Regions from separate parts of the Actinotalea sp. JY-7876 genome, predicted to be linked through region 2. Evidence: riboswitches for the same ligand, from Rfam matches in the RefSeq annotation. Region 2 holds a riboswitch; each other region holds the start of a gene.
What was found. Region 2 has a riboswitch for cyclic di-GMP ahead of H2O74_RS04150 (hypothetical protein). Riboswitches for the same ligand answer to the same signal wherever they lie in the genome.
Positions count from the first base shown of each region.

Region 1: it holds a riboswitch for cyclic di-GMP, as region 2 does, so the genes downstream of both, H2O74_RS03050 (hypothetical protein) here and H2O74_RS04150 (hypothetical protein) in region 2, are expected to answer to the same signal.
Region 3: it holds a riboswitch for cyclic di-GMP, as region 2 does, so the genes downstream of both, H2O74_RS12260 (EAL domain-containing protein) here and H2O74_RS04150 (hypothetical protein) in region 2, are expected to answer to the same signal.

Region 1 covers NZ_CP059493.1:612,914-623,304, forward strand. Annotated here, with positions in the region: gene H2O74_RS02995 (thioredoxin domain-containing protein) at 1-552, shown strand, start outside; gene H2O74_RS03000 (vitamin K epoxide reductase family protein) at 545-1,219, shown strand; tRNA gene H2O74_RS03005 (tRNA-Thr) at 1,293-1,364, shown strand; tRNA gene H2O74_RS03010 (tRNA-Thr) at 1,424-1,494, shown strand; gene H2O74_RS03015 (hypothetical protein) at 1,502-1,735, shown strand; gene H2O74_RS03020 (hypothetical protein) at 1,935-2,282, shown strand; gene H2O74_RS03025 (hypothetical protein) at 2,438-2,731, opposite strand; gene H2O74_RS03030 (hypothetical protein) at 3,161-3,556, shown strand; gene H2O74_RS03035 (S26 family signal peptidase) at 3,588-4,166, shown strand; gene H2O74_RS03040 (hypothetical protein) at 4,190-4,981, shown strand; gene H2O74_RS03045 (SGNH/GDSL hydrolase family protein) at 5,007-5,888, opposite strand; cyclic di-GMP riboswitch class I at 5,989-6,063, shown strand; gene H2O74_RS03050 (hypothetical protein) at 6,282-6,680, shown strand; gene H2O74_RS03055 (uracil-DNA glycosylase) at 6,673-7,431, opposite strand; gene H2O74_RS03060 (DUF3263 domain-containing protein) at 7,597-7,896, shown strand; gene H2O74_RS03065 (LytR C-terminal domain-containing protein) at 7,926-8,549, shown strand; gene H2O74_RS03070 (NAD(P)/FAD-dependent oxidoreductase) at 8,663-10,120, shown strand; gene groL (chaperonin GroEL) at 10,325-10,391, shown strand, end outside.
Region 2 covers NZ_CP059493.1:863,266-873,656, forward strand. Annotated here, with positions in the region: gene H2O74_RS04140 (glycosyltransferase) at 1-11, opposite strand, end outside; gene H2O74_RS04145 (hypothetical protein) at 406-2,637, shown strand; cyclic di-GMP riboswitch class I at 2,865-2,939, shown strand; gene H2O74_RS04150 (hypothetical protein) at 3,023-4,198, shown strand; gene H2O74_RS04155 (hypothetical protein) at 4,135-5,445, opposite strand; gene H2O74_RS04160 (polysaccharide biosynthesis tyrosine autokinase) at 5,447-7,003, opposite strand; gene H2O74_RS04165 (polyprenol monophosphomannose synthase) at 7,230-8,003, shown strand; gene H2O74_RS04170 (GtrA family protein) at 7,930-8,499, opposite strand; gene mfd (transcription-repair coupling factor) at 8,665-10,391, shown strand, end outside.
Region 3 covers NZ_CP059493.1:2,657,690-2,668,080, forward strand. Annotated here, with positions in the region: gene H2O74_RS12245 (LPXTG cell wall anchor domain-containing protein) at 1-201, opposite strand, end outside; gene H2O74_RS12250 (DUF4012 domain-containing protein) at 280-2,136, opposite strand; gene H2O74_RS12255 (low molecular weight phosphatase family protein) at 2,257-2,847, shown strand; cyclic di-GMP riboswitch class I at 2,953-3,029, shown strand; gene H2O74_RS12260 (EAL domain-containing protein) at 3,039-3,899, shown strand; gene H2O74_RS12265 (hypothetical protein) at 3,945-4,313, opposite strand; gene H2O74_RS12270 (FAD-dependent oxidoreductase) at 4,563-6,272, shown strand; gene H2O74_RS12275 (metal-sensitive transcriptional regulator) at 6,457-6,735, shown strand; gene H2O74_RS12280 (glutamate decarboxylase) at 6,876-8,282, shown strand; gene H2O74_RS12285 (APC family permease) at 8,323-10,047, shown strand; gene H2O74_RS12290 (thioredoxin domain-containing protein) at 10,175-10,391, shown strand, end outside.

The DNA of each region.
Region 1 (10,391 bases), 250 kb from region 2:
GTGCCGGAGGACGCCGTCGTCGTCACGGTCTACGCCGACTTCATGTGCCCGATCTGCGGCCAGTTCGAGCAGGTGAACGGCGCCGACCTGGACGAGCTGCGCGAGGCCGGCGAGGTCGTCGTCGAGTACCGGCCGGTGAGCATCCTCGACCGCTTCTCGCAGGGCTCGCAGTTCTCGACCCGATCCGCGACGGCGCTCGCCCTCGTCGCCGACCGGGCACCGGAGGCGTTCCTCGGCTTCAACCAGGCCCTGTTCGCGAGCCAGCCCGCCGAGGGCACGTCCGGGCTCTCGGACGAGCAGATCGCCGAGCTGGCGGAGGCCGCCGGGGTGCCGCAGGACGTCACGCGGACCATCGCCGACGGCAGCTACATGGAGGGCGAGGATTCGTTCGCGCCGTGGGTGGCCGCGGCCACCGAGCAGGCGTCGCGCGACTTCGCGCCGCAGTTCGGCACGCCCACGGTGCTCGTGGACGGTGAGAACGTCGCCGACCAGCAGGTCGACTGGCGCGTCCCCGGGGCCCTCGTCGACGTGATCGAGAAGGCACGTGGCTGACGACCGGGCCTCCGGCACCGAGGTGCTGGACCGCCCGCTGCCCGCCACGGACGGACTCGTGGCACGCCTGTTCCGGCTGCGCCACGACAACCGGTTCATCTTCACGACCATGCTCGTGTCCGCGTGCATCAGCCTGCTCGCGTCGTTCGTCCTGTCCGTCGACGCGCTGCGGCTCGCCGAGGACCCGGACAAGCTCCTCAGCTGCGACATCAACGCCGTGCTCTCGTGCGGCACCGTCGCGCAGTCGTGGCAGGCGTCGCTGTTCGGCTTCCCGAACGCGTTCCTCGGGCTCGTGGCCGAGCCGGTGGTCATCACGATCGCCGTGGCCTCGCTCGGGGGCGTCCGGTTCCCGCGCTGGTTCATGGCGGCCGCCCAGACCGTCTACACGCTGGGCGTGATCTTCGCGTACTGGCTCTTCGTGCAGTCGATGTTCGTGATCGGCGCGCTGTGCCCCTGGTGCCTGCTCGTGACGATCTCCACCACCCTGGTGTTCACGACCCTGACCCACGTGAACATCCGCGACGGGAACCTGTTCCTGCCGCGCCGCCTGCAGGCGAAGGCCCGGTGGGCCATCGACCACGAGGTCGACGTCGTCGTGGTGTGGGTGTGGCTGCTGCTGCTCGCGGCGCTGGTCGTCGCGAAGTACGGGCCGACGCTCGTCGGGTGACCCGGCCGGAGCGGCATGCGGGACCCGCATGCCGCTCTGGCAGACTTGGCGCGCCCGGCCCACCGGCCGCGCCGCCGCCTTAGCTCAGTGGTAGAGCACCCGCCTTGTAAGCGGACGGTCGTCGGTTCGAATCCGACAGGCGGCTCTTGCGGAGGGTGCTCCGATCGGGTGAGCGCGGGTGTCGGGATTGCCCAGGGCGGTCCCGCCGGAGTGGCGTAGTGGTAACGCGGTTGTCTTGTGAACAGTCGTCGCGGGTTCGATTCCCGCCTCCGGCTCGGGAGCGTGTCGCATGAGTCTGGACGGAGGGCCCGAGGCGCCACCCGCCTGACCAAGGGCAGCGCATCGAAGTCGACGGGGGTCCCCCACCCGTACTGCCCCGCCGGGACGCTGCCTGCGTACGGGCACTCGCAGTACTACCACCAGGACACCGAGTCCCTGCTGAACATCTCCTCGATCGTCGCGGGGCATCCGGAGGCCGTCACGACGGTGCCCAAGCCGTGGGAGGCTGCCCGGTGATGCCCCCCAGCCAGCCAGCGCCTCCCCGCGGGCGTCTCGCCCGTCGCGAGTAGCGATCGTCGCGGCTGCCGTCGGAGCGCTTGTTGTCGGTGGTGTCGTTGTCGGCAGCGTCATCGCTGAGCAGAGAGCCGAACTCCCAACTCCCGCTGCGACGACGGCAGAGCCAACCGCGTTCGACAACCAGGTCGAGATGGACCGGGTGGTCGTCGAGACCGCGGCGCTCATCGGGCTCACCGCGGAACCAGTGCCAGAGCTCGAGAGCACCCTGACGTGTCAGCGCGCCGACGGCAGCGACGGTGTTTCCTACCTCCTCCATAAGGTGGTGGACGTCGCTCTGCCTGACGTTCGCGCAGGGGTCGACCAGGTAGGTCAGTTCTGGACCGACATGGGGTACGAGGTGACCGAGCGTGACATCGGTGGCGCCACCGTCCTGAGCGGTCGCGCGCCCTCGGGTGCGGTCATCGAGCTCTACGCCGGGCCGGGAGGTACCACGATCAGCGGCGAGACCCTCTGCGCTACCGCGGAGGGCCGGCGCAGTGGGGCGTAGTCCCGGCTGTTCTGGCGTGAGTTGGTGGCGCGTGGTGTTGCCGCCGATGGGCGCGGTCCTTGAGGCGCGGTTCATCGACCGGTACGAGCGGGTCGCGGCCTTGAGGCCAGCTGGCGAAGCCGGCGCGATGGTAGGAGCAGCGGACCTTCTGTCAGTCACGGACGCCCAAGGCGGATCGCGCTAGCGAGCATGTCTTCGAGAACGTCCGGCTTCAGCGCGGTCGTCGCCCACAGGTCGAGCCGCTCCCCGGGCACCTTCAGCGCGTCGCGAAGGGTGAGCAACGTCCACAGCGACCCGACGGTCTCGCCGCTGAGGTCGATGAGGAGGTCGACGTCCGAGGTCGGGCCGAACGGGCCCGGAAAGCCCTGGCGCGATAGGGCGAGGAGTTCGCAAGGGCCGGACAGCGCTGACTCGGGGCCTGGCCCACGCCCTCGCGCCATGTTCGGCACCCGCGTTAGATCTCCGGTCTCGACGGCTCCTCTGCAGCCCGAGCCAACAGGCTGGCAGTCGTTCAACCTCGAAGTCTCCTCAACGGTCGCTTGCCCCCGTCCCAGGCTCTCGTGTCACGCACTGCAGAGAACCGCACTCCTGACACGGGCGTGGCGGCTCTTGCGGAGAGTGCTCCGATCGGGTGAGCGCGGGTGTCGGGATTGCCCAGGGCGGTCCCCCGTGTCCTGTGAGGTGCCTCACAGATCGGCTGTCGAGGTGCAGGTCGCAGCGTCGGGGCCGGCCGGGCTCGGGAGAATCTCAGCGCCGGGTTCAAGTGACGGCACCCACCGTCCGATGTGCCTGGTGACCGGCCACCCACCGGTCGTCCCCCCACTGCGAGCAGCGCGCCCCCACGTGCTGCCGCCGCCCGACTCGAAGGACACACCCCCATGGCTTCTGCACGCCGTAAGTCCGCCGCCATCGCCCTCGCCGTCGTCGGCGTCGCGGGCCTCTCTCTCGCGTCCGCGTCGACGCTCAACGTCAGCGGCGGCACGATCCAGGCCGGTACGACCACGAGCGCGTCGTGCGACGCCGACGGCGTCCAGGCGAAGTTCACGTCGAGCTACGCCGCCGCGCCGACGAACGCGTACAAGGCCGACACCCTGACGATCTCCGGCATCGACGCCGCGTGTGCGGACGGCGACATGCGGGTCTCGGTCGTGGCCGACAAGACGACCGTCGAGTTCACGGCGACGAAGATCGGGCAGACGTGGACCTCCACGGCGATCAGCCCGGTCATCCCGGCCGCGGAGATCAAGTCCGTCGCCGTCGTCATCACCAAGTGACCCACTGAGTCGCTGAGCTGACCCGCACGTCGTGTCGGGCAGGCCGGGTGCGCACGCGGCCGGCGCGGGAACCCCGCGCCGGCTGCTGCGCCGCGCCGGCGACGTGGTGCTCGCGCTCGTCGGCGTCACGCTCGCGTGGCTGCTGTGGCCGTCCTCGCTCGGGGGCTGCACCACGCTGACGATCGTCTCGGGCGACTCGATGCTGCCCACCTACCAGACCGGTGACCTCGTGGTCTCGCGCTGCGGCCCGGTCGAGGTGGGTGACGTCATGGTCTACCGGCCGGACGGCTTCGGCGGTTCGCGCATCATCCACCGGGTCATCGGCGGGGACGCCGCGGGCTGGGAGCTCCAGGGTGACAACAACGACTGGGTCGACCCCTTCGAGCCTGCGGGCGAGGAGGTGCTGGGCACGGCGGTGCTCCACCTGCCCCATGTCGGCGGGATCGCGTCGATCTTCCTCAGCCCGCTGACCTGGGTCTCCGTGCTGGTGATCGCCGGCGCGTCCCTGCTGTGGCCCTCGAAGGACGACCCTCCCGACGGTGGTGCAGGCGACGCCGCGGACGCGGCGCCGGTCCAGCCCGAGCAGGTTCCGGTCGGGGCGCCGCGCTAGAGGGCACGGAGCAGGTCAACAGCATGGTCGAGAAGGGAGGGGACGACGTGAGGAAGCGCTTCGCGGTCGTCGTCGTCCTCCTGGTGGCTGTGCTCGGCAGCGCGACGCTCGGGAGCGCCTCCTCGCTCACCGTCAGGGGCGGGGTCATCGACGCCTTCACGGCCTCGCGCCCGTGCGGCGACGGCGCGGGCGCCACGGTGAGCGACCCGGCCGCGACGACGCAGACGCGGGTGCGCCTCACGGTGCCCGCCGACTGCGTCGGCCGACGGCTCCAGCTGACCCTGGTCGACGCCTCCGGCGCCGCGAAGCACGCAGCGAGCGTCGTCCTGGCCGCGCAGGTGCAGGACGTCGTCGTCCCCGCGTACCAGCCGTCCGCGGGTGTCCGGGTGCACGCGACGGTCGACGGTTGGAACCTGGCCACGACGTGGACGTACGCGCCGCCGGTCACGTGCCGGATCGTCGACAACCCCGCGGCCACCTGCACGGCCGTCGTCACCGAGGTGGCGGACCGCTCGTGGTTCGCCGACCCGAAGCGTCGCAGCTTCACGGTCGTCGTGACCTCGCCCTCGACGCCCGGCGGGGCGTGGGAGCTGGTCTACGACCTGGCGCACCCCGTCTTCGGGGGCACGCCGGAGGTCCTCTGGGGGCCGTCCAACGTCGCGGCGCAGACCGGCTGCGCGCAGCGCCCGACCTTCGTGCTGCGCGGCACGGGGAACATCCGCACGGTGTCGGCGGGTCAGCAGCGCTCCGTCGTCCTGATGGCAGACAGCTGGACGGACATCTTCGGGAGCAGGAACATCCTGCGGTGCTCGTGATCCAGCCGGGACCCTGCTGCGGGGCTCAGCGCTCCACCGGCGTGAGCTCGGGCCGCTTGGGCCGCCGTGCGTCACCGCTGGACCGGCGCCGCAGGCGTCGCGTCGCCCACGGGTAGGCGTGCTCGCGGAACCACTCCGCGTCCTGCTGGACGCGCGCCGCGAGCGGCACGGGCGGCAGCGGCGTGAGCGGGTCGTCCCAGGCGGCGTCGTCGGGCTCGAGCCCCAGGCCGACCAGGGCCGCCTGCGCGACGCGCCGGTGCCCCTCGGTCGTGAGGTGGATCCGGTCCGGCGCCCACATGCGCCAGTCGCGAAGCGAGCGCATCCCCCACACGTCCGCCACGTAGGCGCCGTGCTTGCGTGCGATCGACCAGATGTGCGCGTTGTAGACGCCCGCACGCCACCGCGTGCGCCGGACGACCGGGCTGTCCTTGGCGTCCATGCCGGTCGCGAGCAGCACGTCGACGCCGGCCGCCCGCAGCCGCGCGACGGCCGCCTCGAGGCGTTCCGCGAGCACGTCGGGGTCCGCCGCCGGCCGGAGCATGTCGTTGCCCCCGCCGACGACGCTCACGAGGTCCGGACGCAGCTCGAGGGCGGCCGGCACCTGCTCGCGCAGGATCGGCTCCAGGAGGCGACCCCGCACGGCGAGGTTGGCGTACTGCACCGGGGCGTCGCCCTGCCCGATGCCGGCGCGCTCGGCCAGGTGCGCGGCCAGCAGGTCCGCCCAGCCCCGGCACACGAGCGTGGGGTCGACGGCGGTGGTGGTGGTCGGCGGGGCACCCCCGGGGACGTCCCACAGGCCCTCGGTGAACGAGTCGCCCAGCGCCACGTAGCGGCGCCACGGCGCGGTGCGGCCCGGCGGTGCGGTCGGCTGCTCGTCGTCGCCGTGCGGCGTCCGGGTGAATTCCACGCCTCCCAGTGTGCGCCGATGCGACACAGACGCCCAATCCGGGCGCGGAGCCGGAAGGGGGGCTGGACCGCCGGCGTGTGATGGGTCACTCTTGGCTCGTCAGCGACAAGGGCAAACCCACCGCGAGGTGGGGACGCAAAGCCACGGGACCCCTCGGGTCAGCCGGGCCACCGAACGTGAGGTCCACCATGAGCAGCACGCTTCCCGTGCGATCCGGCTCCACTCCTCTGTGCCACGACGCCGCGCGCGTCCCCCTCGGCCTCGGCCTACCCGCCTCCTGAGCACGTTCTCAGGACGCTTCCCGCACGCCCCCGGGCGTGCGACCGCCGGCAGGACGTCGGCGCAGGGGATCACCGGACGGATCCGGTGACGTGGACCACCAGGAGGGTGGAGATGGATCGACGGACGAGGAAGGCGGCATCGGTCGCACTCGTGGCGCTCGCCCTGGTGGGCGTGCGGACGGCGTCCGCGGCCGGGGTCGACCTGGGGGGTCAGCAGGTCCTGGTGGGGGAGGACGGGGTGCAGGGGTGCAGCTCGTCGCAGATCGAGGTCCGGTACGACGTCGCCTACGACGCCGCACTGCAGGGATACGGCGTGAGCGGGGCCCGGCTGTCGGGGCTGGACACCGCTTGCGAGGGACACGACGTGGTCGTGACCCTCAGCGGGCCCGGGGGGGTCGCGCTGGCCGAGCTGTCCGCAGTGATCGGTGCGTCGGAGACGACGGTCCCGGTGCCGGCGAACGTGCCGGTGCCGGCTGAGGAGCTCACGGGGGTGAGCGTCGTCCTCAGCTAGTTCGCGGTCGCAGGACCGCGGCGCCCGACGTGGCGCCGTCCCCTGGGGAGGGGGCGGCGCCGGTCGGTCGGGTCTGCTGGTCGGGGGACCAGCGCACGGGAGGCGCGCCCTGCTCGGCGAGCAGCGCGTCGACGCGGGAGAACGGCCGGGAGCCGAAGAAGCCCCGGGACGCCGAGAGCGGGCTGGGGTGCGCGCTCTCGACCACGGGGACGCCCCCGAGCAGCGGGCGGACCTGCTGCGCGTCGCGGCCCCACAGGAGGGCGACGAGCGGCCCGCCCCGTTCCACGAGCGCCGTGACGGCGCGGTCGGTGACGTCCTGCCACCCGAGGTGCCGGTGCGAGCCCGGTGCGCCGGTGCCCACGGTGAGGACCCGGTTGAGGAGCAGGACGCCCTCCTGCTCCCAGTCGCTGAGGTCGCCGTCGGGCCCGCGCACGACGCCGACGTCGTCCGCGAGCTCGCGGTGGATGTTCTGCAGCGAGCGGGGCAGCGGGCGCACCCCGGGCGCCACCGAGAAGGACAGGCCGACGGCGTGCCCGGGCGTCGGGTACGGGTCCTGGCCGATGACGAGCACGCGGACGTCCGCCATGGGCCGCGCGAACGCGCGCAGGACGGCGTCGGGGGCCGGGAGCCAGGCCCGGCCGGCCGCGGACTCCGCGCGCAGCGCGTCGCCGATCTCGCGCAGCCGCAGCTCGACCGGTGCGAGGGCCGCGGCCCAGTCCGGGGCCATGAGCGCGTCGAGGGGCTGACGGATCACGCGGCGACCCTAGCCGCCGCCGCGCTCCCTTACTCGATCACCGCGCGGGGGTCATCCCGACGCGCCGGGACGAATGACACGCGTGTCATTCCGCGTCTACGATGAGCCGACGCCCGGGGACGGGCGACGACGCCGCTTCACCCTGGAGGACCCATGGACGCGATGGCCACCGCGCGCGACGCGGACCGCACGGACGCCCGGGTCCACGCCGCCGAGCTCTCCGAGCGCGACCAGCAGATCCTCGCCTTCGAGCGCCAGTGGTGGAAGTACGCCGGGGCCAAGGAGCAGGCGGTCAAGGAGCTCTTCGACATGTCCGCGACGCGGTACTACCAGGTGCTCAATGCGCTCATCGACTCGCCCGCGGCGCTGGCCCAGGACCCCATGCTGATCAAGCGCCTGCGCCGGATGCGCGCGTCCCGCCAGCGGGCCCGCACCGCGCGTCGTCTGGGTGTCGACGCCTGAGAGGCGGGGCGCCCGCTAGCCTGTCCGCCGTGAAGGCCGGCGACTACCCCTACCCCGCGGACGAGTTCGACGCCGCGGATGCCCGGGGCGGCCCACGAGGCGTTCACCGCGCACCGCGCTCGCGCCGCCGCCGTCTGCTGCCCTTCCTGGTCGTCCTCGTCGTCTTCCCCCTCCTCGCCTACGGCGCGGTCACGTGGCTCTCCGACTGGCAGGGGCTGGGCTCCGGGGGGACGCCCGCGGAGGGGACGTCCACCGAGGCCGACGAGGGGACCACCGAGGAGGAGCCGGTCGAGGAGGACGCCGGCGAGGCCGAGGTGCCCGTCGAGCCGGAGACGGAGGAGCCGGTCGAGACGACCCCGCCCCCGCCCCCGGTCGACCTCGCCACACCCGTCGAGGTGTTCAACGCCACGTCCCGCTCCGGCCTCGCGGGCGGTGCGGCCGAGCGTGTGGAGGAGGCCGGCTTCACGGCCGTGAGTGCCGGCAACTGGCAGGGCGACGACCTCGAGGCGTCGACCGTGTACTACGCGACGCCCGACCAGGTCACGACGGCGGAGCTCGTCGCGCAGACCCTCGGCATCACCGCCGTGCAGGAGTCCGCGGAGCAGGCGCCCGAAGGCGTCGTCGTCGTGCTCGCCGCCGACTACGAGGACTGAGCCGACCGCGTCGTGCGACGCAGGCGGCCGCCCGGGCCGCCGCCTGCGGTCGCCGCGACCGCCCCGAGCGGTGAGGATGCGGGGGACGGGACGGACGGACGACGGGAGCGTGCATGACGCGGGCGCTGGACGTCGTCGTCGTGGGCTCCGGACCCAACGGCCTCGCCGCCGCGGTGACGCTCGCGCGGGCGGGGCTCGAGGTCGTCGTGCTCGAGGCCCAGCCGCACCCGGGCGGGGGCGCCCGCACGGCGGACCTCGGCCTGTGGCCGGGCGTCGTCCACGACACGTGCAGCGCCGTCCACCCCATGGCCGTCGCCTCGCCGTTCTTCCGGCGGTTCGACCTGGCGGCCCGCGGCGTCGAGCTGGTGGCGCCCGAGGTGTCGTACGCCCAGCCGCTGGCCCAGGGGGCCGGGATCGCCTACCGCGACCTCGACCGCACCGCGCGGGAGCTCGGCGTCGACGGCGGCGCGTGGCTCGAGACCTTCGGGCCGCTCGTCGCGCACGCCGAGGCCCTCGTCGGTTTCCTCCTGGGCGACCGCCGCCACCTCCCGCGCGACCTGGTGACCGCGGTGCGCTTCGGTCTGCGGGCGTTCGAGCAGGGCGTGGCCCCGCTCTGGGACCGCCGGTTCCGTGAGGAGACGGCGCCCGCGCTGCTCACCGGCATCGCGTCGCACGCGATCACGCCCCTGCCCTCGATCGCGGGGGCCGGCACGGCCCTGCTGCTGGGCACGCTCGCGCACGCCGTCGGCTGGACCGTGCCGCTCGGGGGCACGCAGGCCATCACCGACGCGCTCGTGGCGGACCTGCGCGCGCACGGGGGCGAGATCCGCACGGGTCACCTCGTGCGCACGCAGCGCGACCTGCCACCCGCGCGCGCTGTCGTCTTCGACACCTCGCCCTCGGCGGTCGCCGCGGTCATGGGCGCCCGCCTGAGCCGTGGGACCGCGCGCGGCTACCAGGCGTACCGGCACGGGAACGCCGCGGCCAAGGTCGACTTCGTCCTCTCGGGTCCGGTGCCGTGGGCCGACCCCCGCGTGGGCCGGGCCGGGACGGTGCACGTCGGCGGCACGCGCGCCGAGATGGCCGCCGCGGAGCACGCCCTGACGCAGGGCCGGCACGCCGAGCCGCCCATGGTGCTCGCGAGCGACCCGTCGGTGGGCGACCCGGGCCGCGCGACCGCCGACGGGCACCGCCCGCTGTGGACGTACGCGCACGTCCCGGCCGGGTCGCGCGCGGACGTGACCGAGGCCGTCACCGCGCGCATCGAGCAGTACGCGCCCGGCTTCCGCGACGTCGTCGTCGCCTCGCGGTGCACCCCCGCGGCGCGGATCGAGCTGGGCAACGCGAACTACGTCGGCGGCGACATCGCGGGTGGTGCGATCACCCTGCCGCGGATGCTCGTCGGGCCCGTCCTGAGCCCGGACCCCTTCGTCGCGGCCGACGGCGTCTACCTGTGCTCCGCTGCCGTGCCGCCGGGGCCCGGGGTCCACGGCATGGGCGGCTGGCACGCCGCGCGGCGCGTCCTCGCGCGCAGCTTCGGCATCGAGCGCCCGCCCGGCCTCGCGCCCTGAGGCGCGGCGGCGGCGGCGCCACGGCGCTTGCACTCGCCGGGTGAGAGTGCCAATAATGAGTTAGCACTCTCGACCCGAGAGTGACAGAAGACCCTGGGCCGAGGTGAGGTCCGGGCCCCCGACGGGATGTGACCGCGGGCGGCCCGAGCCGTCCGTCGCGGGCGCCGGCGCCCAGGACACCGCCAACACCGGAGGACCATCCGTATGGCCAAGATCATTGCCTTCGACGAGGAGGCCCGCCGCGGCATGGAGCGGGGCATGAACGCCCTCG
Region 2 (10,391 bases):
GCGTCGTGCACGAACCCTCCTCGGTACGGCCTCGGGACGCGGCGGTGACGTGGTGACGCGGGCCCCGGCCACCTCCGCCCGTGGACACGGGATGTGATCCGCATCACATCCGAGCCCGGGCCGTGCGCGCCGGGCCGTGCCGCCGGTCCGCCCGCGAAGGGTAGCAAAACGGGCACCACCTGCAACGATGCGCGCGCGGCCGCAGGGTGTCCCGCGCGGCCGCGCAGGACGCGCGAGCACGGGTGTCGTCGTGACCCTGGTGGTCATCACCCGATCGGCCTAGCGTCTGTCACGGCCTCCCGCCGCCCGGCGGGAGACGGCCGCGCGGTCGACGCCCGGCGGGCACCGGAGCCCGCCGTCGGCGCCCGCCGGCCGGCCTGTCGCACGGGGGGACGATCGATGCGGATGCACGCCACCAGTGGCCGGCCGGCCACCCGGCGGGGCGTCGCGCGCGCTTTCGCTCTGCTCCTCGCCCTGACCGTCACCGCCGGCGCCGGGCCGTTGCCCGGCGGGGCCGCCGAGCGGGTCAGCCGGTCGGCCGCGGTGAGCCCTGCAGCGACGTCCGGCGCGCCGGCCGCGGCCCCGGCGATGCGCCCCGCCGCCGACGTGTCGACGATCCGCACCGTGACGCCGGTGCGGCTCCTGACCTCGCGTCTGGAGCCGGGGGAGTCGGTGACGGTGCGGGTGCCCGCCGTTCCTGCCGAGGCGTCCGCCGCGGTGCTCAACGTGACGGCGGCGGACGCCAGCGCCGTCACGACGCTGAGCACCTGCGGTGCGGCGCAGACCTGCCCCGCCGAGTCGATGCTGGCGGCGTCACCCGGACCCGTCACGCCCGGTCAGGTCCTCGCCCCGCTCAGCGAGGGGGGCGAGGTCACCCTGAGCAACCGCAGCGGCGGCGTGACGGTCTACGTCGACCTCAACGGCTTCGTGCTCGACGCGACGACGGCCGACCAGGACGGGTTCGTCCCGGTCGACCCGCGCCGGATCATGTCCTGGCAGGGCGTCGGCGTGCAGCAGACCGTGACGCTCACGGTCCCCGACGTCCCGGACGGCGCCACGGCGGTGGCGCTCGACCTCGGTTACGCCGCAGCGACGCGTCGCGGCTACGTCTCCGCGTGCCCGGCCGGCACCGCGGTCCGCGACTGCGCCAGGACCTCGGTGCTCAACCCGGCCCCGGGTGCCAACCGGTCGAACTTCGCCGTGGTGGGCCTCGGTGGCCCGCGCGGCGACCAGGTGGTGCTCTACAACCACCGCGGCTCCGTCCGGCTCAACGCGGACCTCCAGGGGTTCTTCGTGGCCGCCGACACCGGGAAGGTGCACGCCGCCTCGGCCCCGCTCCTGGAGGCGACCCTGGCCGCGGGGGAGTCGCGCACGATCCGCGCCGCCGGTGCGCCCGCCGGCGCGACGGCCGCCAAGATCCAGGTCCGCGCCCACGACGCGCAGGGGGGCACCGCCCTCACGGTGTGCCCCGGGACGCAGGTCGCGGGCGCCTGCGCCGCGACCTCGGTCCTGAACCCGTACCCCGGCCGCGACAGCACCAACGTCGCGTACGTGCGCCTCGGGGAGGACGGTGCGCTCACCGTGCGGAACACCTCGGCGAGCGTCGGTGTGACGATGACGCTCCTGGGCCTCGTGGGACCGCTCGACGCGCCCGCCGCGCCACCCGCCGCTCCCGTGCCGCCACCCGCCGCGCCCGCGCCGACGCCGACGCCGACGCCGGCGCCGAGCCCGGCGCCCCCGCCCGCCGTGGGCGCCGTGGAGCCGACGGCGGCCACCACCGGTGTGCCCGACGGCACGCCGCTCACGCGGCACGACGGGGACCTGGTGATCACCGAGCCCGGGACCGTCATCGACGGCAAGGACATCCACGGCTTCGTCTCGATCCGCGCGGCCGACGTCACGATCCGCAACTCCGTGGTCCGGGGGAGCGGGACCGGCTCCTACAGCACCGGTCTGGTGAGCTGCCTCGACGCGGCCTGCCGCGGCGCCGTCATCGAGGACACCACCCTCGTGCCCAAGCAGCCGTCGCCGTGGATCACGGGCATCCTCGGGCACGACTACACCGCCCGGCGCGTGGACGTGCACCACGTCGTGGACGGCTTCGGCATCTTCGACACCGGCAACGGCGGGGGACCCGTCGACGTGGTGATCGAGAGCAGCTGGTGCCACGACCTCAGCTACTTCGCCCGCGACCCGCAGCAGGACGGCGGGCCGAGCCACAACGACTGCATCCAGATCCAGGGCGGTTCGGCGATCCGCATCACGGGCAACAGCCTCGAGTCGTTCATGTCGACCGCCGTGGGCGACCAGAGCTACGACGCCCGCAACCGGGGCGCCGGCCTCATGGTGACGCCGACGGTCGCGCCGGTGACCGGTGCCACGGTGACGAAGAACTGGTTCGACGGGGGCTACGCCTCGGTCTCGGTCTCGCGCGGTGGCTACGAGCGCATGCACTTCGGCACGCTCACCGGGAACCGTTTCGGGCGGAACCAGTTCGACCACGGACGTGGCTCCCGGTACGTCATCCGGGTGCGCGAGGGCGTCACGTTCGACTCGTCGCTCACGGGGAACGTCTGGGCGGACGGGGCCGGACCGCTCGCGCTCGGGCGCGACCTCGGCATCCGGTACGACCCGTGACGGCTCCGCCGTGCGACCGCGCGGCGCGGCGGGGCGGCGGTCCTGCACGTGGCGGTGGCGCCCGGTGCCCGGTGCATGACCCGGAAACTGCGCGGGCGAGCCATTCGCGGACGGTCCCGAGATATTCCGTCGTAATGTCCGAATAACCCGGACCGGGCTGATCCGTGCGGGTGACGCCACCTCGACGTGCTGGACCGGCGGAAATGGCCCACGTACGATCCGGTGGTCCACGAGAATGGCAAACCTGTCGCGAGGCAGGGGCGCAAAGCCATGGAACCCCCGCGGTCCGCCAGGCTACCGAATCGACGGAGCACCTCCTGTGCTTGAGCCTCGACCGTCCCGCTCGGCCCGGCGCGGCGCACGCGCGCCCTCCGGCCGTCGCGCGATGGTGGCGCTCGCCCTGGCCGGCGTGCTGGTCGCCACACCGACGGCCGCCGCGGAGGTCGCCCCGACGCCCACCGTCGCGGCTCGCGCCACCGTGGCCGTCCCGGCGGCCACGCCCTCGGCCGGCGATGTCCTCGCGCCCGCGGACGCGGCGCCCTTCGCGGCCGTCACCCTGACGGGGGCGCCGGTTCCGGGCGCGCTCGACATGCCCGCCGCCGCGGCGTCGAGCAGCCAGGTCCCGTCGGCGTACGCGCTCGCGCCGGCCCCCCTCGTGACGGCGCCGGCCCCGGACGTGGTGAAGCCGGACGCGTCGAGCACGGGCGTGAGGGCGGGCTCGCGGCTCCAGACCCATCGTGGGGACATCGTGGTGACGCAGCCCGGCACGGTGCTGGAGAACCTGGACGTGTACGGCTTCGTGACCGTGAAGGCCGCCGACGTGACCATCCGCAACACGCGCGTGCGTGGCAGCGGTCCGGGGTCCTTCGACACCGGTCTGATCAACGCCAACGACGCGCGCGTCAAGAACCTGGTGGTCGAGGACGTCACGCTGGTCCCCGACTTCCCGTCGTACTGGATCAACGGGATGCTCGGTCACGACTACACCGCGCGGCGCGTGAACACCTGGAACGTGGTCGACGGGTTCGGCATCTACAACATCCACGGCACGGCGGCGAACGTGCGGGTCGAGTCGAGCTACGTCCACGACCTGGCCTACTTCTCGCCGGACCCGAACCACTCGGACAACCAGACGCACAACGACGCGATCCAGATCCAGGGTGGCTCCAACATCCAGATCCTCGGGAACACGCTGTCGGTGTGGCGGTCCACGACGGCCGGGACGCAGAACTACGCATACCCGCAGGGTGGATTCGGTGTGATCCTGACGCCGAACGTCAATGCGGTGACGAATTCTCGGATCGACGGGAACTGGGTGGACGGGGCGCACATCCCGATCAAGCTGGTGACGTCCCAGAAGACCGGTCCGATGAACTTCGGTGAGGTCACCAACAACACGTTCGCCCGGGACATGCGCAACACGCCCATGGCGGGGAAGAACAACTGGTTCACGGTGCTCACCACGCCCGACCTGACGGTCATCACCAGCGGGAACGTCTACGCGGACGACGGCACAGCCATCGAGGTCCGCCGCGACAGCGGCACGGGCACCGCTCCCTGACCGGCCGCCGGCCCGGTGCCGGGCCGGGTGCTGGCCACCCCGAGCGCCAGCGCCACCCACAGGATCATGCCGACCGCGGACCGCGACGCGAGGGCGCTGTAGGTGAGCGGCAGGAGGAACGCGATCAGCGCTCCCTGGCGCGCCCCCGGGAGGCGGTCCCCACGCGTCCAGGCCCGGACCACGAGCACGGCCTGGGCACCGAAGTACAGGACGGCGAAGACGGTCCCGATGTCGACCGCGTACATGAGGAACGAGTTCTCGAGGCTCGTGGCGAGGCCACCCTGCGACGCGATCCGGTAGCTCGACGTCAGGCCGTGGCCGACGACCGCGTACTCCCGCCACGTCCGGCCGAAGAAGCTCAGGGCGTCGGTGCGGGCGCCGGTGGATCCCGTGTCGTCCGCGAAGCGTTCCCCGACGCCCTCGACGAGGCTCGTGGACAGCAGCGCCGCGGCGCCCCCGGCGAGGGCGCACAGCCCGAGCAGCCGGGCGTGCGCCGGCGCCGGGGAACGCAGCACCACCCACACGGCCACGACCGCGATGACGACGACGCCCGAGCGTGACTGGGTGATCGCGACGCCGGCGGCGAAGAGCGTGACGAGGGCCAGCTGGAGCGACGTGCGCCGCAGTCCCACGATGAGCGGCGCGGTCACGCACAGGAACATGGAGAGCGTCAGCGGGTGGTCGAACGTGGCCATCCAGCGGTCGAAGCCCTCGCGCCGGAACCACCACCGGGTCTCGTGCGAGCTCTGGTACAGCAGGATGCTCCCCGCGAACCACTGCACGACGGCGAGCGCGGCGGCCGCGCCGCCCAGCGCGAGCAGCGCCGTCCGCACCTGGGTCAGGCGCCCCGCGTCCCCGTCGACGACCGCCAGCACGAGGAGGAAGAGCGCGAGCGGGGCCACGACGACGTCGAGCAGGAGGGCGAGGCCACCCGAGCCGGCCTGCACGGTGGTGAAGGCCGCGACCGCCGTCACGAGGCCGAGGGTAAGCACGAGCAGGACGTGCTCGCCGGCCACCTGGGAGAGGCGCCGGGGCGCGTGCATGGCCTGCGCGACGAGCATGGCGACGACCAGCCAGGCGGCCGGGTGCATGCCGAGCGGGCCCGTCTCGTGCCCGGTGACGAGGTGGCCGGCTGCGGCGGGGATGCCCACCCACAGGCCGAGGATCGCGACGAGGGTCACGACCGGTCGGCGGCGCGTCGCCCAGGCGAGCGCCGCGCACCCACCCGCCCAGAGTGCGAGCAGCATCTCAGCGGTCGGCGCGGACGGACCGTTCCGGGGCCGCCTCACCGGCCGTGCGGCGTTCGGCCCCCGGGTCCTCGTCGGCCGGGGCTGGGCGCCAGACTGGCGTGCCCGGAGCCAAGGGCAGGCCGTCCGCGGGTGTCTGCTCGCGGGTCGTCGGCGAAGCCTCCTGGTCCTGCGCGTCGCCCGGGGCGCGCGGCGCGCGCCCCGTCGTCGCGTACGCCGAGGCGCCGTATCCTCCCGCGGTCACCGCGCTCGGCGCGCCGTTGAGGATCGTGCCCGCCAGCGGTGCACCGACCGCGGCGAGCCCTTCCACGGCGGCGCGTGCCTGCTCGCGCGTCGTCCCGCCGTACCGGACGACGAGGACGACGATGTCCGCGTGGGTCGCGACGACCGACGCGTCGGTGACCGGCAGCACGGGAGGGGTGTCCACGACGATCGTCTCGAAGCGTCCGCGGAGCTCGGTCACCAGCTCCCGCATCGCGTCGCTGCCGAGCAGCTCGGACGGGTTCGGTGGCAGCGTGCCGGCGGCGAGCACCTGGAGGCCGTGCTGGCCCCAGGGCTGCAGCACGTCGTCGACCTTCACGGCACCGGCCAGGACGTTGGTCAGCCCGGCGGAGCCCTCGATCCCGAGCCGCTGCGCGACCATGGGCCGGCGCATGTCCGCCTCCACCAGCAGGACGGACCTGCCGGCCTCGGCGAGCGTGATCGCGAGGTTGCAGGCGGTCGTCGTCTTGCCGTCGCCCGGGACCGCGGACGTGACCACCACGACCTGCATCCGCTTCGTCACGGCGCTGAACGTCAGGTTCGTCCGCAGCTGGCGGTACGCCTCCGCCCGGGGCGAGCCCGGCTCCGCGTCCACGATGAGCAGCTCGCCGGCCCCACCGCGGCGCCGGCGCCCTTCGGCGCCGATCGTGGCGAGCGTGGGCAGCCCGGTCGCCCGCTTGAGGTCGTCGAGGCTGCGGACGGTGCGGTCCAGCATCTGGCGGGCGATCGACAGCGCCAGCCCGAGGGCGATCCCGGCGAGCGCCGCGACGCCGATGTTGAGCGTCGTCCGCGGCGAGATGGGCTCGGGGTTCAGCGTCGGCCCCGAGATCACGGTGAGCGACACGCTGGCCCCGCTCGCCGCATCCGTGCTGTCGAGGCGGGAGATCAGCGGGCCGAACTCGGTGGCGATCGCCTCGGCGATCCGCAGCGCGCGGTCGGTCTCGGTGTCCGTCACGGTCGCGGTGAGCAGGATCGTCTCCGGGTCCACCAGCGCCGACACGCGCGACGTCACCTCGGCGGGCGTGAGGTCGATGTCCGGCTGCGCGGCGACCTCCTGGGCGAGGAGCTCGCTGCTGAGCACGCCGACGTAGGAGTTGATGCGGCGCTGCGCGAACTCGTCCGCCTGCAGGGCCGTCCCGGTGTCCGTGGAGGCCGCGACGAAGAACGTCACCGTGCTCTCGTAGACGGGCGTCATGCGGCTGCTGACGTAGGCGGCGATGCCGACGGTCGCGAGCAGCGTGAGCACCGTGATCCACCAGTGCTTGCGGATCGCGCTGAGGTGATCGGTCAGCTCCACGCTCTGCTCCTCGCTCGGACCGACGGCGGTCGCCGCTGGGCACACCGGTCGTCCGCCTCCCGCCCAGGCGTCATCCTCACATAACGGACTTCTCCGCGGGGGTGCTGTCAGCCGTTCGGCCCAGACTTCACCCCCGATCGGCGGCGGCCGTGCGGGCCGCGGCCGCGTCGCACCGTGACCTCCTAGGATGCTCGCGTCGGGCACCGCCCGGGAGGAGGCGCCTGGCATGGTGAGCTCGGGGCGGTCTGCGCGGCCGCTCGTCGTCGTGCCGACCTACAACGAGGTGCGGTCGCTCGAGGACGTCGTCGGCCGGGTCCGGCGCGAGGAGCCCGCTGCCCACGTGCTCGTCGTGGACGACGGCTCGCCCGACGGCACCGGTGCCGTCGCCGACGCGCTGGCCGAGCGGGACGACCACGTCCACGTGCTGCACCGGACGCAGAAGGCCGGCCTCGGTGCGGCCTACCTGGCGGGTTTCGCCTGGGCGGCGGCGCGTGACCACGACGCCGTCGTGGAGATGGACGCCGACGGCTCCCACCTGCCCGAGCAGCTGCCGGCGCTGCTCGACGCGCTCGCCGACCCGTCGGTCGACGTCGTGCTCGGCTCGCGCTGGGTCCCGGGGGGGCGCATCGTGCACTGGCCGTGGCACCGCGTGCTCCTGTCCCGAGTCGGCAGCGGGTACGCGCGCACGGTCCTGGGGCTGCGGGTCCGCGACGTGACGTCCGGGTACCGCGTGTACCGGGCGCACGTCCTGGCGGCCCTGGTGCAGGAGGAGGTCGCCAGCCAGGGCTACTGCTTCCAGATCGACCTGCTGCGCCGCGCCGTGGCGGGCGGTCACCGCGTGGTCGAGGTCCCGATCACGTTCGTCGAGCGCGAGCAGGGTGAGTCCAAGATGAGCCGCGCGATCGTGATCGAGGCCGTGCGGCTCGTCACCTGGTGGGGTCTGGAGCGGCTCGTGCGACGGGACGACCGGCGGCGTCGGCCGGGTGCGCGGGCCCGGTGAACACCAGCCAGCGGTAGCACACGTACCGCAGCGCCGTGCCGAGCGCGACGCCCACGACGTTCGCCGCGATGTTGTCGGCGAGCGGGGAGGTCAGGCCCAGCACGTACCGCGACACGGCGAGCGTCGCCACGGCCGCGGCGGCACCGAGGCCGTTGACGCCCAGGAAGAGGACGAGCTCGCGGACGGGTCGGGAGGTGCGCCCTCCGGCGAAGGCCCAGTAGCGGTTGCCCACCCAGGACGCGAGCGTCGCCACGAGGGAGGCGACGACCTTCGCCGTGAGCGGCTTGTCGGCGAGCAGCTCCCCGGGGCCCAGGAGGAGCAGGTTGAAGACCGTGACGTCGACGACGTACGCCGCACCGCCCACGGAGCCGAAACGCGCCAGCTCGCGCACGCGCGCGTGCCGGGACACGCGCCGCAGGCGGCCCGCGAGGGGCATCCCTCCACCTGTCGCGCCGCCGGCGCCGGCGGCGTGATGCGCTCCCTGCGTGCCGGTCATCGCCACGATCCTAGGCGAGCCGTCGTGCGGTGGCGGGCGGCCTCGCCACCGGCCCGGCGCGTGTCGCAGGGCGCTCGTAGAATGGAGGCACCACCCCGGTCCGGACGGATCCGGGGTCGTCGTGCTGTGCCCGTGCTGTGCCCGTGCTGTGTCTCGAAGGGACCCATGAACCTCACCGGAGTCCTGCCCGTCCTGCTGCGTGACCCCGCCGCCGCGGCGGCGGTCGAGGCCGCACGCGCCCACCGGGGCCGCGGCGCGCTCGACGTCGTGGCTCCCGCGGGAGCCCGCCCTCCGCTGCTGGCGGCCGTCACCGACGCGGTCGGTTCGGCGCGCCCCGGGACGCAGGCGCCACCCGTCGTCGTCGTCACGGCGACCGGCCGCGACGCCGACGACCTCGCGGCGGCGCTGCGGTGCTACCTGGCCGACGACGACGTCGCCGTGCTGCCCGCCTGGGAGACGCTCCCGCACGAGCGGCTCTCGCCGCGCAGCGACACCGTCGCGCGCCGGCTCTCGGTCTTCCGCCGGCTGGCCCACCCGCAGGGCGAGGGCCAGTCCGGTCCCGTCCGGGCGCTCGTCGTCCCCGTGCGCGCCCTGCTCCAGCCGGTGGTGGAGGGCCTGGGGGACCTCGAGCCCGTCTCGCTGCACGCCGGGGACCAGGTCGACCTCGACGACGTCGCGAACCGCCTCGTCGGCGCCGCCTACACGCGCGTCGACATGGTGGAGCGCCGCGGCGAGTTCGCGGTCCGCGGCGGCATCCTCGACGTCTTCCCGCCGACGGACGACCACCCCCTGCGCATCGAGCTGTGGGGCGACACGGTCGAGGAGATCCGCTGGTTCGCGGTGGCCGACCAGCGCAGCCTCGAGGTCGCCGCGGAGGGCCTGTGGGCCCCGCCGTGCCGCGAGATCCTGCTCACCGAGCCCGTCCGGGCGCGGGCCGCGGCGCTGGTCGCGGAGCTGCCCGGCGCCGCCGAGATGCTCGAGAAGCTCGCCCAGGGCATCGCCGTGGAGGGCATGGAGTCGCTCGCGCCCGTCCTGGTCGAGCGCATGGTGCCGATGCTCGACCTCGTGCCCGACGGCGCGCTGGTCGTCGTCGCGGACCCGGAGCGCGTCCGGCGCCGCGCGCACGACCTCATGGCGACGACCCAGGAGTTCCTCGACGCCGCCTGGACGGCGGCCGCGGCGGGCGGCAGCACCCCGATCGACCTGCGCGCCGCGTCCTTCGCCTCGTACGCCGAGACGCGGGACCTCGCGCTCTCGCGCGACCTCGGCTGGTGGACGATGAGCCCGTTCACGCTGGACGCCGACGCCGTCGAGGCCGCCGGCGAGGGGGCGACGGCCGGGGACGACGACGCCGCGGAGACGCTCGTCGTCGGCGCACGCGACGTGCAGGGCTACCACGGCGACGTCCCGCGCGCGGTGGCCGACCTGCGTGACCTCCAGCGCGACGCCTGGCGCCTGGTCCTGACGACCGAGGGCCACGGTCCGGCCAGTCGCATGGTCGAGCAGCTCTCGGCCTTCGAGGTGCCCGCGCGCCTCGTCGGCGAGCTCGGCGACGAGCCGGAGCCGGGCGTCGTCGTCGTCGTGCCGGCGCGCGCCGGACGCGGCTTCGTCGCGGCCGACCTGCGCCTGGCCGTCTTCAGCGAGGAGGACCTCACCGGGCGTCCCGGCACCTCCACCAAGGACATGCGCTCGATGCCGTCGCGGCGGCGCAACTCGGTCGACCCGCTCGCGCTGCGCGCGGGGGACTACGTGGTGCACGAGCAGCACGGCGTCGGCCGCTTCGTCGAGCTGGTCAAGCGGACCGTGGGCAGCGGGCCGACCGCCGGCACGCGCGAGTACCTGGTGATCGAGTACGCGGCCTCCAAGAAGGGCCAGCCGGGCGACCGCCTGTA
Region 3 (10,391 bases), 1.8 Mb from region 2:
CGGGTTCGACGTGATGGTGAGCGTGTAGGCCTCACCGGCCGTCGTGCCATTCGTCGTGATGGTGAATGCCTCGCCGACGGTGGGCGTGGCGTCCGTGGTGCTGGTGTTGAAGCTCGGCGCGTCATACGCCATCGCGGCGGTCGGGGCGACGGCGAGGGTCGCGGCGGCGAGAACGGTGAGGGCGATACGGCGACGGTTCATGTGAGATTCCCTGGGGCTGCAGCGTGTGGGGGTACCGTGAGCATGATCACTCGGTGGCTGCCGGAACTCTAGCGGGCCTCACGTGCACATGGGAAGGGCGGGCGCAGAAGTCACCCGGCGCGGAACCGGGGTTGTCCGCATTTCAGGATGATTCCCGGGCTCGGGTCCCGACAGGACCGAATAGGTGATGGTCTCGGTGGCGCCGGGCGCGAGGGTGACCGTGCGCCCGACGACCGCCAGCCCGTCGTGCCGCTGTGACGTGATTCCCGGCTCGCCCGCCGTGGACTCGACCTCGTCGACCAGGCCGCCGTGCGGGGCGTAGACCAGCACGTTCATCTGGATATGCCCCTTGGGGAAATCTGGATCGGTCCCCGTGACGTACGTCGGCAGCTGCGCCGGATCGCCCGGGACCTCGTTCCGCAGGGTCACCGTGACGACCAGTTCCCGCGTTCCGTCGGCGAAGCACGTGCCGCCGCCCAGGGTCGTCTCGAAGCCGAGGTAGTACCCCATCTTGTCGGCGTTGCCATCGTTGAGAAACACCCCGATAACAGGATTTTTACCTGCGGATCCGCGCAGCTCACCGCTCAGAACCGTTCCCGAAAGTGCATTCTGCTCCTCCTCGCGAGCCGACCACACCATGAGCCGGCCCTGTCGTGCGGCCTCCGCCAAGGCGTCGACCGCGGCGGCCGGAGACCCCTGGCCTCCGACGACTGCCGAGAACACGCCCTGCGACGTCTCGGCGAAGAACGCGTCCTGCTCCGCCGGCGGTAGCAGCAGGTAGACCGTGTTGAGCAGCACCTCGACCGCGTTCTCGCTCGTGAGCGAGCCGCCGACCGCGTCGGACACCGCGCCGGGCGGAAGCGGCACCGGGCCGGTGGCGCCGAGCACGAGCGCCAGCGTCCCCGGGTCCACCGACAGCACGCCGTCGACTGTCCCTCCGAGCTCCTGCTCCCAGATCGCCTTCGTCAGCTCCCCGGTGCGCGGGAAGTCGGGCGTGAACGTGACGTCGCGGATGTCCGAGGCCAGGTCCTCGCCGAAGAGCGCCTGCTCGGCGGCGGTCAGCGGAAGCACGGGCTCCGGTAGCTCGACCAACGGACCGCCGGACCGCTGCTCCACCACCCGCACGGCCCCACCCTCGGCCTCCAGCAGGATCACGGCGCCCGGGATGCCGCCGGTGGCCCGCGGCTCGGCGGTGTTCTGCACCAGCAGGACGTACGACCGCGGGCCGTCCGCGCCGAGCATCGGGGGCAAGAGCTGGACGGCCTTGGCGGCGGTCGCCGTGGTCATCGCCACCGCGTTCACCTGGCCGGTGAGGTCTGCGACGGGGCCGGCCAGCGGCCCCCAGAGCGCCGCGGGGTCCAGGGACGCCACACGCTCCGCCGCGCTCTGGACCTCGGCGTCGGCGGCCACGACCGCCGGCGCGGCCTCCTGGAGCGGCGCCAGGGGGACGCGCCCGTCCACCGGGGCCAGGGCCGACGGGTCCACGATGGCGGTGGCGTCCATGAGCCCGGGGAGCGCACGGTCCGCGAGCCCGTCGACCACCTCGCTGACCACCTGGACCGCGCGCACGTTCGGCCCCACCCACGGGAGCACGCTCGCGGCCGACCAGTGCGGGCCGTGCGCTGCTGCCATGGCGCGGTCCGAGTGGTCCTGGAGGTCGGCGAGGGTCGTCTCGGCGGCGGCACGGTCACCGGCGAGCACCTGGTCCTGGAGCTGCGTCACCAGGCCCGCCGCGGTGAGCAGCTCCTCCCGGGCGCGCAGCGCGTCGAGGGCGAGCCACCCGGCCCACGCGACGAGCAGCACCAGCAGGCACTGCACGGCGGTCAGGACGGGGCGGCGTCGGCGACGTCGGGCGGCGGACGCGTGCCGCGGCGCCTCCGCGGCCCGGCGCGAACGGCGGGTGGGCGCGGCCTCCACGCCCCCGGCGTTCGTCACCACTGGCTCCTCTGGTTGACCCCGTGCAGCGGCCGAGCCTACTCATCGCGGCGGCGCGCGTGACCACCACGGCCACGACGCCGACTGACGCGCGGCGCCCCGACCCGCCACACTGTGCCCGTGACGACCGACTCCTCCGCACCGACGTCTCGCGCCACCTTCTCGATCCTGACCGTGTGCACGGGCAACATCTGCCGCTCCCCCGCGGTCGAGCGCCTCCTCGCGGCCGGGCTCGGCCCCGACTCCGGCGTGAGCGTGACCAGCGCCGGGACCCACGCGATGGTCGGCTACCCCGTCTCCGAGCCGATGGTCCCGCTGCTGACCACCGCTGGCGGCACCGCGGACGGCTTCGCCGCCCGGCAGCTCACCGAGCGCCTCGCGCGCGACGCCGACCTGGTGCTCGCCCTGACGCGCGCCCACCGCAGCGCCGTCGTCGAGGCCGCACCGGCGACCGTGCGGCGCGCCTTCACGCTGCTCGAGTTCGCCCGGCTCGCGGCCGCCGTCGACCCGGCGCAGCTGCCGGCCGGGACCCCCGCCGAGCGCCTCGCCGCGCTCGTCCCGCTCGCGACGGCGCAGCGCGGGCGCACCCCGGTCGCGCCCGACGCCGACGACGTCGTCGACCCGTACCGGCGCGGGGACGCGGTCTACGCGCAGGTCTTCGACGTCATGGCACCCGCCGTCGCGACGATCGTGGCGATCGCCCGCGGCTGACCCGCCCCGGTGGGCCGAGCGGGTGAACCCGCGGCGGCAACCGCAACTCTCGCGTCATCGCGCGCCCGCGCCGCGCTCACACTCAGTGACAGTCCCTCACCGGGACGACGACAAGGGCACACCCGTCGCGAGGCGGGGCCGCAACGCCACGGGACCGCACGCCGGTCGGCCGGGCTACCGAAGGGACACGCATGGCCACGCTCGACCGCGCCGCCAACACCGACACCGCGCTGGACGCAGACCAGGGCGCCGCGCAGCTCGCGCTCGGCCTGTTCAACCGTCGTCCCGACGCCCTCGAGGTCGAGCTGCAGCGCGAGCTCGGCGGCGGCCAGCTGCGCATGCACTACCAGCCGCAGCTGGACCTGGGCGACGGCCGCGTGGTCGCCATGGAGGCGCTGATCCGCTGGGCCCACCCCGACCACGGCCTCATGACGCCGGGGCAGTTCCTGCCCCTGGCGGAGAGCAACGGTCTCATGGGCATGATCGACACGTGGGCCCTGCGCACCGCGTGCCGCGACGGCGCCTGGCTGGCCTCGCGCGGCCGCACCATCGAGGTCGCCGTCAACGTCACGGCCTCCCAGCTCACCGACCCCACCTTCCTCACCGAGGTCGAGCAGGCCACGCGGGCGGCCGGCCTGCCCATCGAGCTGCTCACGGTCGAGATGGGCCTGCGCGACGTGCTCGCCCAGATCTACGCGGCGCGCGACGTCGCGCTCGGGCTCCACCGTCGCGGCGTGCGCGTCTCGGTGAGCGACGTCGGCACCGGCGCCTCCTCCCCGGGCCGCCTCGCGCAGCTGCGGGTCGGGGAGGTCAAGGTCGACCGCGCGCTGACCGCCGCGATGGACGACGCGAGCATCGGCACGGTCGACGTCGTCCGCGAGATCGTCGCCGCCGCGAAGGCCGACGGTGCCCGGGTGGTCGCCGAGGGCATCGAGACGCCCGCGCAGTACGAGGCCGCACGCCTGGCGGGCTGCGACCGGGCGCAGGGCTACCTGCTGGGCCGGCCGGCCCCGCTCGAGGACCTCGCCGGGCTGCTCGCTCGCTCGCGCTGAGCCCTAGCCCGGCGGGGCCGGTCGACGCACCCCGGCCCCGCGGCCTCACAGGGACCGGACGAGCTCGACGGCCTGCAGGAGCGTGAGGTCCGGCTGCTGCCTGCGCACAGCGACGACGGCGCTCACCTCGCCCTGCTGGTCGCGGCACCGCCGCACCGCGTCGACGTCGAGCCCGGCGGCGACGGCGGCGACGGACCCGTGCCGGGCGGCGAACCACGCGGCGCGCCGGCGCTCGTCCGCACGCTCGGCGACGAACCCGACGGCCGCCACCACGACGACGCCCGTGAAGAGCGCCGTGCCCGCGCCCGGCAGGTCGAGCAGGAGGAAGCAGACGGCGGACGAGAAGGACAGCACGACGCCCAGGACCAGCAGCGTCGTCGACAGGCGGCGGGACGGCCTCGTGCTCGTGGGCATGGAATCTCCTCGGGTCCGTGGTGCGGCGGGTGTGCCGCGCCGGCGCTCCGGACGCTAGGCGGGGAGCCCCGGCGGGCACGTCGCCCGAGCGACCGACGCCACGCGCGCGGCGTCCGACCCACGGCCCACCTCCGCGCGGCCCGCATCGCCCGGGGTGACGACGCGTGACCCGTCCCTGCCGCAGGTGATCGTGAGGCAGGACACGCCCCGCGACCCACCCCGCCATACCCCCGGGGGTATCGTGGAGGCATGTCCACGACCCCTCCCACCGCCCCGGCGCGGATCGTCGTCGTCGGAGGTGTCGCGGGCGGCATGAGCGCCGCCGCGCGCGCCCGGCGGCTGGACGAGCACGCCGAGATCGTCGTCCTCGAGCAGTCCGACTACGTCTCGTTCGCCAACTGCGGCCTGCCCTACCACCTGTCCGGCGAGATCGCGGAGCGCGAGGCCCTCCTCCTGCACACGCCCGCATCCCTGGCCGCTGCCCTCGCGCTGGACGTGCGCACCGGGACACGCGTCACCGCCGTCGACCCGGCCGCTCGCACCGTCACGGTGCTCACCGCGGACGGGCCGGACACCCTCTCCTACGACGCGCTCCTGCTGGCGCCGGGTGCCGTCGCCGTCCGGCCGCCGATCGACGGGCTCGACCACCCGTCCGTGCACGCCCTGCGCACCGTCCCCGACCTCGACGCGCTCGACGCCCGGGTGGCGGCCCTGACCCGCGACGCGGGCTCGACGCCGCCCACGGCCGTCGTCGTCGGCGCCGGGTTCATCGGGCTGGAGGCCGTCGAGGCGCTCGTCGCGCGCGGCCTGCAGGTCCACCTCGTCGAGCTCGCGGAGCACGTGCTGCCCCCGCTGGACGCCGAGCTCGCGCCGCTCGTCGCCGACGAGCTCACGGCCCACGGCGTCCACCTGCACGTGGGCACGTCCGCGCGGCGCATCACCGCGCGGGACGACGACGGCGCGGTCACGGTGACGCTCTCGGACGGCACCGACGTCCCGGCCGACGTCGTCGTCGTCAACGTCGGCGTGCGACCGGCGAGCGACCTCGCCCGCGACGCGGGCCTGGACCTCGGCCCCACGGGCGCGATCCGGGTCGACGCCGACCAGCGCACCTCCGACCCCCACATCTGGGCCGTCGGCGACGCCGTCGAGGTGACCCGCGCCGTGACCGGTGCGCTCGGTCCGGTGCCGCTCGCCGGACCGGCCAACCGGCAGGGCCGACGCGCCGCGGACTCCATGCTGGGACGCCGCACCACCCCGCAGGCCCCGGTGCTCGGGACCGCGATCGTGCGCGTCTTCGGGCTCACCGCCGCCATGACCGGCCCCGGCCAGGCGGACCTGCGGCGCGCCGGGATGGCGCACGAGGTCGTCCGGATCCACCCCGGTCACCACGCGGGCTACTTCCCCGGCGCCGAGCAGGTCCACCTCGTGGCGACGTTCGCCCCCGACGGGCGCCTCCTCGGTGTGCAGGGGGTCGGGCGCGACGGCGTCGACAAGCGCATCGACGTCCTCGCGACCGCGCTGCGTGCCGGCATGACCGCCGACGACCTCGCCGAGCTCGAGCTCGCGTACGCGCCGCCGTACGGGTCCGCCAAGGACCCGGTCAACATGCTCGGCTTCGTCGCGCAGAACGTCCTGGACGGCACCATGCCGCAGTGGCACCCGGACGAGCTCGACGCCGTCCTGGCCGAGACCCTCGTGCTCGACGTCCGCTCCCGCGCCGAGTACGGCCGGGGCCACCTCGAGGGCGCGCTGAACATCCCGCACACCGAGCTGCGCGCGCGCCTGGACGAGGTGCGCGACGCCGCCGGCGGCCGCCCCGTCAGCGTGCACTGCGCCAGCGGCGTGCGGTCGCACATCGCCACGCGCGTCCTGCTCGCCGCGGGGCTGGACGCCCGCAACCTCTCGGGCGGCTGGCTGACGCTGACCGCCGTCCACCCGCGGCTCACCCGGGCCTGAGCGCCCGCGCCACCCCGCCGAGCTCGAAGGAGACCACCATGTGCTACCCCGTCCGCTGCGCGACCTGCCGCAAGACCACGTGGGAGGGATGCGGCATGCACGTCGACGACGTCATGGCCGACGTGCCCCGCGCCGAGCAGTGCACCTGCCCCCGCTGACCGCCTGACGCACGAGGAGACCCCGCATGGAGCTCGACAAGGACGAGATGGTCAAGGTCACGAACCGCCTGCGGCGCGCGCAGGGGCAGCTCGCGGCCGTCGTGCGGATGCTCGACGAGGGCCGCGACTGCGAGGACGTGGTCATGCAGCTCTCGGCAGTCTCGCGCGCGCTGGACCGCGCGGGGTTCGCGATCATCGCGTCGGGCATGCGGCAGTGCCTCACGGCGCCCGCGGCCGGCGACGAGGACGCCGCGCCGACGCTCGACGTGGCCAAGCTCGAGAAGCTGTTCCTCTCCCTCGCCTGACCGCGTCCCCCGGCGGCCGGCCCCCGCCGGGCGCCACCGGACTCGTGCCCGTGCCCGATTCACGAGATGCGTCCCAGATCACGGCGTTTACAGTGGTAAGTGGCCTCCAGGTGCGGGGCCACGTTCACTAGGGGGGCACCATGGTCACGAACACGCGTCGAGTCGCGCGCCGGCAGGACGAGCCGGACGTCGTCGAGCTCAACCCGGTCTTCGCGCGTCCAGGCGAGGCGACCGAGCTACCGAAGTTCCGGATGCCGGACGACGAGTCGATGCCGTCGACGGCGTACCAGGTCGTCCACGACGAGGCGATGCTCGACGGGAACGCGCGACTGAACCTCGCGACGTTCGTCGGCACGTGGATGGACGAGTACGCGTCGCGCCTCTACCTCGAGGCCGCCGACAAGAACATGATCGACAAGGATGAGTACCCGCAGACCGCCGCGGTGGAGACCCGGTGCTGGACCATGCTGGGCGACCTGTGGCACGCGCCCGACCCGGAGCACACGATCGGCACCTCGACCATCGGCTCCTCGGAGGCGGCGATGCTCGGTGGGCTCGCGCTCAAGCGCCGCTGGCAGCACGCGCGCCGTGCGGCGGGCAAGGCGACGGACCGGCCCAACCTCGTGATGTCGAGCGCCGTGCAGGTCTGCTGGGAGAAGTTCTGCAACTACTTCGAGGTCGAGGCGCGATACGTCCCGATCACCGAGGAGCACAAGGTCCTCGACGGCTTCGAGCTCGAGAAGTACGTCGACGAGAACACGATCGGCGTCGTCGCGATCATGGGCGTCACCTACACGGGCATGTACGAGCCGGTGACGGAGATCGCCGCGGCGCTCGACCGGATCCAGGAGTCGACCGGCCTCGACGTCCCGATCCACGTCGACGGCGCCTCGGGCGGCATGATCGCGCCCTTCGTGCAGCCGGACCTCGAGTGGGACTTCCGGGTCGCCCGCGTCGCCTCCATCAACACCTCCGGCCACAAGTACGGCCTGGTCTACCCCGGACTCGGCTGGGTCGTGTGGCGGGACGTCGAGTCCCTGCCCGAGGACCTCGTGTTCCGCGTGTCCTACCTCGGCGGCGACATGCCGACGTTCGCGCTGAACTTCTCGCGCCCCGGCGCCCAGGTGCTGCTCCAGTACTACCTGTTCATCCGGCTGGGCCGCGCGGGCTACACCGCCGTGCAGCGCACGGCCCACGACGTGGCGCTGTACCTCTCCGGGGAGATCGCCAAGATGCCCGCGTTCGAGCTCTGGAACGACGGCTCGGACATCCCGGTCTTCGCCTGGCGGCTCCGCCACGGGCACACGGAGAACTGGAACCTGTACCACCTGTCCGAGCGGCTCCGGATGAAGGGCTGGCTCGTCCCGGCCTACCCGATGCCGGACGACCTGCCGGACGTCACCGTGCAGCGCGTCGTCGTGCGCAACGGGTTCAGCCACGACCTCGCGTCGGCCTTCCTGGCCGACCTCGCCGCCGAGGTGGAGTACCTCGACGCGCTCACCGGTCCGATGCCGACCGAGGGCCAGCGGTCCGGCTTCCACCACTGATCCAGGGCAGGGCGGAGCATGCTCGAGCAGGGGGAGAACCATGTCCACGCACAGCACCACACCAGGATCGAGCGGGGCCGAGGCGAGTCCTTCGGGCTCCCACGCCCGGTGGCCCCACGTCAGGGCGGACGGCACCCACGCGCCGTCGGCCGAGCACGTCAAGGCGCACCCGTATGGCACGCCCGGCGCACGCATCCCGCCGGAGCACACCGGCCCGGCGATCGGGGCGCCGGCCGCGAGCGCGACCGTCGCCATGTCGGTCGGGCAGCTGGCGATGCTCACCGTCGTCGTCGTGGCCTCGTTGCGGTCGCTGCCCGCGATGTCGCTGTACGGGCTCGGCTCGGTGACGCTGTTCATCATCCCGGCGATCGTGTTCCTCGTGCCGACGGCGCTCGTCGCGGCCGAGCTCGCGACGGGCTGGAAGGGCGGCGTCTTCACCTGGGTCCGCGAGGCGTTCGGTGACCGCACCGGGTTCGTGGCGATCTGGCTGCAGTGGATCCAGAACGTCGTGTGGTACCCGACGCAGATCGCGTTCATCGCGGCGAGCCTGTCGTTCGTCATCGGCGACCAGGGGCTGTCGAACAACGGCCTCTACACCGCGGCCGTCATCCTCATCCTGTACTGGGGCTCCACGCTGATCACCCTGGCGGGCGGCAACCTGTTCGCCAAGGTCGGCTCGTGGAGCGGCATCCTCGGCACGCTGTTCCCCGCGGTGCTCCTCATCGCGTTCGGCGCGATCTGGCTGGCGACCGGGGAGAAGTCGGACACGTCGCTCGAGGCGTCGGCCGTCATCCCGCCGTGGACGGGCATCGCGTCGATCGTGCTGATCGTCTCGAACGTCCTGGCCTACGCGGGCATGGAGGTCAACGCCGTGCACGCCAACGACCTGAAGAACCCCGGCAAGGGGTTCCCGCGGTCGATCGCGTTCGCGACGCTCCTCATCCTGCTGGTGTTCATCCTGCCCACCATCGCGATCAGCCTCGCGGTGCCGAAGAGCGAGCTGGGCCTGACCAACGGGATCAACCTGGCGTTCAAGGAGTTCTTCGACCACTGGGGCATCGCGTGGGGGACGCCGGCGATCTCGCTGCTCATCGCGCTCGGCGCCTTCGCCTCCGTGGTGACGTGGATCGCCGGGCCGTCGCGCGGTCTGCTCGCCGCCGCCCGGACGGGCCTGCTGCCGCCTGCGCTGCAGCGCCGCAACAAGGCCGGGGTCCAGGTCGGCATCCTGGGCGTGCAGGGCGCGATCGTGACGCTGCTCGCGCTGCTCTTCGTGCTGGTGCCGAGCGGCAACACGGCGTTCATCGCCCTGGTGGACATGGCCGCCGCGCTCTACCTGATCATGTACATCCTCATGTTCGCGGCGGCGATCCGGCTGCGCAAGACCAAGCCGGACGTGGTCAGGACGTACCGGACGCCGGCGATGACGTTCGTCGCCGGGGTCGGGCTGGTCGCGTGCGTGACGGCCTTCGTGCTCGCCTTCGTCCGGCCGTCCGGGTTCACGGGCCTGTCCGAGAGCGCCTACCCGCTGGTCGTGGCCGGGGTCGTCGTCGTCCTCGGCGGGCCACCGCTGCTGTTCTACGCGCTCCGGCGCCCGTCGTGGGACCGCCGGACGCCCGAGGAGCGGGCGAGCGCGGACATCGTGCTGGTCAACCCGCTGCCGTCCTCGGGCACCGGGACCAGCGGCACAGCAGGGACCGCCGGCACAGCCGGGACGGCCGGGACCGGCGGCGCTCCTCCCCCGCAGCCGGGGACGGCGTCCGGCTGACGGGCTCGCCAGGCGGCGTCCGCGCGGGCCGTCCGCGCGGGCGCCGTCTGGCGGGGTCACGTAGCGTCGAGGAGACCGCGTCGTCGGCGGTTGTCACGCCGCGACCCCGGGAGCAGCAAGGAGTCCGATGCCCAACCGCCTCGCCGCCAGCACGAGCCCGTACCTGCAGCAGCACCGCGACAACCCGGTCGACTGGTACGAGTGGGGGGCCGAGGCGTTCGCCGCCGCCCGCGAGCGCGACGTCCCGCTCCTGATCTCGGTCGGGTACGCGGCGTGCCACTGGTGCCACGTGATGGCGCACGAGTCCTTCGAGGACGCGACCACCGCGGCGTTCATGAACCAGC